DNA from 2 places in the Candidatus Pelagibacter sp. PS_11 genome. Region 2 is predicted to be linked to the other one. Evidence: riboswitches for the same ligand, from Rfam matches in the RefSeq annotation. Region 2 holds a riboswitch; the other holds the start of a gene.
The links. A riboswitch is a leader RNA that binds a small molecule or an ion and turns the genes downstream of it on or off. The one in region 2 is predicted to bind S-adenosylmethionine.
Positions count from the first base shown of each region.

Region 1: linked by a shared signal. The riboswitch ahead of AC5SLT_RS02955 (O-acetylhomoserine aminocarboxypropyltransferase/cysteine synthase family protein) and the one ahead of AC5SLT_RS02250 (OsmC family protein) in region 2 are both predicted to bind S-adenosylmethionine.

Region 1 covers NZ_CM182075.1:541,352-544,542, forward strand. Annotated here, with positions in the region: gene AC5SLT_RS02950 (COX15/CtaA family protein) at 1-733, shown strand, start outside; gene AC5SLT_RS02955 (O-acetylhomoserine aminocarboxypropyltransferase/cysteine synthase family protein) at 726-2,054, opposite strand; SAM riboswitch class V at 2,059-2,127, opposite strand; gene rplM (50S ribosomal protein L13) at 2,267-2,728, shown strand; gene rpsI (30S ribosomal protein S9) at 2,730-3,179, shown strand.
Region 2 covers NZ_CM182075.1:418,447-421,637, forward strand. Annotated here, with positions in the region: SAM riboswitch class V at 166-230, shown strand; gene AC5SLT_RS02245 (homocysteine S-methyltransferase family protein) at 298-1,359, shown strand; SAM riboswitch class V at 1,363-1,427, shown strand; gene AC5SLT_RS02250 (OsmC family protein) at 1,432-1,983, shown strand; gene AC5SLT_RS02255 (NAD(P)/FAD-dependent oxidoreductase) at 2,101-3,191, shown strand, end outside.

The sequences.
Region 1 (3,191 bases), 120 kb from region 2:
TGCTCATAGATTGTTAGCAAGATTTGTAGGTTTGTTTACTTTAGTGCCTTTGCTTTTCTTCACTCTCTATTTTAAAAAAACCCTGCATTATTCTAATAAATATTATTGGATTTTTTTTCTTGTGTGTCTTCAGGGGTTCATTGGTTGGTATATGGTATCTAGCGGATTAATTGAAAATAATGACGTTAGTCACTTTAGACTTAGCATTCATTTATCTTTGGCTTTATTTATTTTATGTTTAATTTTTTGGTATATTTTAGATATTCATAAAATTAAAAAATTTGAAAATAAAATTCCAAATTTATTTTTATTATTTATACTTAAATTGATAGTTTTGCAGATTGTATTGGGTGCTTTTTTATCAGGTTTAGATGGTGGTCTCATCTATAATTCATGGCCTGATATGAATGGTGGTTTTTTTCCAAATGATGTTAGTTATGGTGATTTAATTACTACTCAATTATTTAACAACCCATCAATTATTCAATTTTTTCATAGATCAACTGCATATTTGCTTTTATTTTTTATAATTATTTTAAATTTTATCTATTTTAAAAAACAATATGATTTTAAATATGTATTATTTTTTGATGTTGCTATCTTGTTTCAAATTTTTTTAGGAATTATAACTTTGATTTCTGGTGTAGAGATTACATACGCTTCACTACACCAGCTAGGTTCAATATTAGTTTTGAGTTCTTATTTTTTGATATTATATAAAAACTCTAACTAACTGCTTTCAAATTCCCTTTAGAAGATTTATTTAAAGCTTGGTCTAAATCCTCAATAATGTCATCTATATGCTCAATACCAATACATAATCTTACGTATCCAGGAGTTACACCTGAGGCTAACAATTCTTTTTCTGTTAACTGACTATGAGTTGTTGTTGCAGGATGAATTGCTAAACTTCTTGCATCTCCAATATTTGCAACATGATAAAACATTTTTAAAGACTCGATAAATCTCTTACCTGCTTCAATACCACCTTTGAGCTCTATACCAACTAAACCACCATTTCCTTCATTTAGGTATTTTTTAGCACGATCAGCAATTTTACCCTCATGTTCTGTTGGATAGATTACTCTTGTTACTTCTTTATTTTTCTTTAAATAGTCAACAACTTTTGATGCATTTGAGCAGTGTTGTTTCATTCTAAGAGCAACTGTTTCAAGCCCTTGAATAATTCCAAATGCATTGTCAGGTGATAGGGCAGAACCAAGATCTCTTAGCAATGTAACCCGCGCTCTTACTGCAAAAGAAACATTAGCCCCAGTTAATTCTGGAACCACTTTTCCCCATATAGCTCCACCGTAACTTGCGTCAGGTTCGTTAAATAAAGGTTGTCTTTTGGGATCAGCTGTCCAATCAAAATTACCTCCATCAACTAAAGCTCCACCTACAACTGTACCGTGACCACCTATATATTTTGTTAATGAATAAACTACTACAGCAGCACCATGTTCTAAAGGTTTGCAAATTACAGGGGCAGCTGTGTTGTCCATTATTAATGGTATATTGTATTTTTTACCAATATCAGAAACTTCTTTAATTGGAAAAACTCTCAAATAAGGATTTGGTAAAGTCTCACCATAAAAAGCTCTAGTTTTATCATCAACAGCTTTTTCAAAGTTTTTTGGGTCAGAAGGGTCTGCATATCTAACCTCAATACCAAGTTTACTTAATGTATGCGTGAATAACGAAATAGTACCTCCATATAAATCCGTAGAGCTGACTATATTATCTCCGGCTTGTGCAACGTTTAAAATTGCAAAAGTTGATGCGGTTTGTCCAGATGCTACTGTTAAACAGGCTAATCCTCCTTCTAATGAAGCAACTCTTTTTTCAAGAGCATCATTTGTTGGATTCATTATTCTTGTATAAATATTTCCAAATTCCTTAAGAGCAAACAAATTCGCAGCATGTTCAGTACTATCAAATTGATACGATGTTGTTCTATAAATTGGAACTGCTACTGCTTTGGTTGTTGGATCGCTTCTATAATCACCACCATGTATAGCTATAGTCTCAGGGTTTTGTCTTTTTGTACTCATCTTAATACTCCTTTTTTAGTACTTTTGCTTTATGCAAGGCGTACAATACAGTTCAAATGCGCCTACCGATAATGTGGGTAAAAAATCCTTTTTAGCAATAACTAGCCTGCAATAGGAACAAATCGGCTATATAGAAATATCATTTAAGCAAGATATTGCAAGGGAAATATAAAATTGACATTATATCTAATAATAGTATTAATCCTCGCACAATGACAAAATTTCTAAAAAGTGGTGATTTAAACAGTAACTGGTTTGAGATTGATGCTAAAAATGCTGTAGTTGGCAGATTAGCTTCTATTATCGCTATGATTGTTAGAGGAAAAAATAAAACAACTTTTACACCTCATATGGATGATGGTGATTTTGTTGTTGTTAAAAATGTTGAACAAGCAAAGTTCACAGGAAAAAAATTTAAAGATAAAAAATATTATAGACATACTGGTCACCCAGGTGGAATTAAAGAAATTACTCCTGAAAAATTATTAGAAAAAAATAAACCTGGCGAGACATTAAAATTAGCTATTAAAAGAATGTTACCTGGTGGAGTTCTAGGAAGAAAACAATTAACTAAAGTAAAAATTTATGCTGGTGAAGAACACCCTCATGCAGCACAAAACCCAAAACTTTTAGACCTAGGTAAATTAAACAGTAAAAATCTAATAAGAAATTAATATGGAAACAGCAGCTACACCAAATAAAGTATCTACAAAAAAACCTAAAATTAAATTAGATTTTAAAGATAGTAAATACGCAACTGGTAGAAGAAAAAAATCTATTGCAAAAATTTGGGTGAAAAAAGGTACTGGCAAAATTTACGTTAATGGCAGAACTATGGATGAGTATTTCACTAGCGGAAGTCACAAAATGCAAATCACAAGACCATTTGAGATTATAAACCAAGCAACTGATTATGATGTAAGATGTAGAGTAGCAGGTGGTGGTCACACAGGTCAAGCTGGTGCAATGGTCCATGGTATTGCTAAAGCATTAATCTTATTTGATTCAGAGAATAGAGCAGTACTTAAGACAGAAAAGCTTAATACTAGAGACTCTAGATCGGTTGAAAGAAAAAAACCTGGTCGTAGAAAAGCAAGAAGAAGCTTCCAATTCTCGAAAAGATAATTCTTTTTTAAC
Region 2 (3,191 bases):
TCATAATTTTAACTATTATTTATTTTTTCAATTGACAGTTTGAGAGAAAGTTGATTATATTTAGTTGCGCTGATTTAAGTTAAATTGCAGAGCGCGTTATAAATCCTGCTAAAGCGACGCTTAAACCACCGCTTTAGACAGGTGGTTTTTTTTTATCTTTCATAAAATTAAGCCGGGCAGTTGAACCATATTGTGCGCCCTGCATTTGCTTAAGCACTAAAAAGGAGAAAAGAGGCCTATGGATTTAACCCTCTTGTTATTTTGTGACCTTTTTTCTCCAAAACAAGAGGAAAAAAAATGAGCACAAATAAATTAAAAGAAAGATTAGATAAAGGACCTGTTATATGCGCAGAAGGTTTTTTATTTGAGATAGAAAGACGTGGGTACATGTCATCAGGGGAATTTGTTCCAATGGTGTCATTAGATCATCCTGAAGTTTTAGAGAACTTACATAGAGAATTTCAACACGCAGGATCTGATGTAGTTGAGGCCTTTACTTATAATGGACACAGAGAAAAAATGCGTGTTATTGGTAAAGAAGAACTTCTTGAACCACTAAATCGTTCAGCATTAAAAATTGCTAAAAAAGTAGCACTAGATACTCCTAAAGGATCAAAACCAAATTTGATGGCAGGTAATATTTCAAATTCAAATATCTGGAAACATAATGATCCACAATCTCAAAAAGAAGTTGAAGGAATGTTTACAGAGATGATTGGTTGGGCCGTTGAAGAAGGTGCTGATATGTTAATTGGTGAAACTTTTTATTATGCTGAAGAAGCTTTTAAAGCTTTAGAAGTTATGAAAAAAACAGGTTTACCAACTGTATTAACCATATCTCCAATGGGTGAAAATAAAATGAGAGATGGAAAATCCGTTGTTGATACCTGTAAAGAGCTAGAGCAATTAGGGGCTGATGTTGTTGGTTTAAATTGTTTTAGAGGACCTGCTACCATGTTTCCTTTTTTAAAAGAAATTAGAAAAGCAGTTAAATGTCATGTTGGAGCTTTACCTATTCCTTATAGAACCAGTGAAGATTACCCAACATTTTTTAATCTACCAGATCGAAGTAATTGTCAGTGTCCATCACCTCATGGAAGAACGTTTCCAACAGCATTGGACCCACACTTTTGTAATAGATATGAAATAGGTAAATTTGCAAAAGATGCTTATGAGCTAGGTATTAATTACCTTGGAGTATGCTGTGGAGCAAACCCAATGTTGATTAGGGAAGTTGCTGAATCTATTGGTTTAACTGTTCCAGCAAGTAAATATCGAGAGAACATGGAAAATCATTTTATGTATGGAAAAAATAAAAGAATTCCAAAACATATGACTGAATATGGAGACAAAGCGTAAATAAATTAAGAAGGGCATTTAACTAAATTGTGCGCCTGACATATGTCGAAGCACTAAAACAGGAGAAAAAAAATGAGTAACAATCTAAAAGAAACAATAAGTAATCTACAGAAGGATTTTACAGCTAACCCAAAAAATGCTGTGGTCCAATATGAAAGCAATTCAATTCTTAAGGAAGGACTTCAATCTGTAGTCACTCTTAGAGAGCATAAATTAGTTGTTGATGAACCCAAAAGTTTTGGTGGAAAAGATGAGGGACCCAGCCCAGTAGAGTTAATATTAGCAGCGTTAGCAACGTGTCAGGAGATAACCTATAAAGCATTTGCTACAGCAGCGGGTATTAATATTGAGAGTGTTAGTGTTAAATTAAAAGGTGAATTAGATCTTCAGGGTTTTTTAGCTTTAAATAAAAACACTAGACCTGGCTTTCAATCCATCTCTGGTACTGTTGATATTAAATCTTCATCACCAAAAGCTGAAATAGATAAATTGATTGATACGGTAAATACACATTGCCCGGTATTAGATATTTTATCAAAAGGAGTTCCTATTAAATTATTTCAAAAGGTTTCTTCAAGTTCTAATAATAAAGAGCACATAGAGCAAAGAGTAAGTGCTGCTTAACTAATTAACTCAAGCCCTATGAAAAATAGGGCTTGAGTCTTTTAAGTTCATTTCAAATCCTAAAAAATTAGAAGTTTGACTAGAATTAAGTATTAATTGCGTGCTAGGGTCTTGTTAATGAAAAATATTTATCATTCTGATATTTATCAATTTAACACCCCAGTTAGTAGTTATTGGGAAGATCATTCAAGCGAAAATTTAAATCTAGATAAACTTAATAAAGATATCAGCTCAGAAATTGTTGTAATAGGTGGAGGGTACACTGGTTTATCCTGTGCAATTAATTTAATAGAAAATCATAATTTAGAGGTCATTTTAGTTGAAGCTGGAAAAATAGGTTGGGGGGCTTCATCTCGTAATGCAGGTTTCTGTTCTCTACCGCCAAGTAAGATGTCTTTTAAAAAGATGCAATCTATTTACGGCAATGATGAAACTAAAAAGTTCTTTAAAAACTCTGTTGAAGGCTCAAATTATACAAAAGATATTATACAAGAATATAATATTGATTGTGATGTAACGGGGGATAGTAATTACGTAGTCGCCCATCACCCAAGTAAGTTTAAAGATATTAAAGAACAAGCCAAAGCTTACAAAGAAGAGTTTGGTATTGAAACTGAAATTTATTCAAAAGAAGACTTTGATAAAATTGGCCATGGGGGTACAGAGCAATTTGGAGCTTTTTCATATAAACCTGGTTTTGCAATTAATCCTCTTAAGTTTGTTAATGGCATTGCAAAATATGCTTTATCTAAACAATTAAAAATCTTCGAGCACACTAAAGTGGATAAAATTGATAAAGATAAGGGTAATTATATTTTAAGGACTAAAGAAGGATCTATTCGTTCAAAAAAAATAGTCGTTGCAACAAACGGGTTTTATCAAGAAGGCTTAATCCCGGAGATGAATTCAAGAATTTTACCAGTAATTTCAAATATTATTGTCACCCAACCCTTAACGAAACAAGAAATTGACCAACATAATTTTAAAACATTTTCCCCAATAGCTAATACTAAAAATCTTTTATATTATTATCGAAAGTTACCTGACAACCGAATTTTATTTGGCACTAGAGGGGATTTAAGTGGCAGTGATCAATCTAATTTAAATATGTCTAAGAAAATGGAAAAGTTTTTAAAAGATATTTTTCCTAAATGGAAAGACATTAATATTGATTACAATTGGCGGGGATTAATTGCTTTATCTCAAAA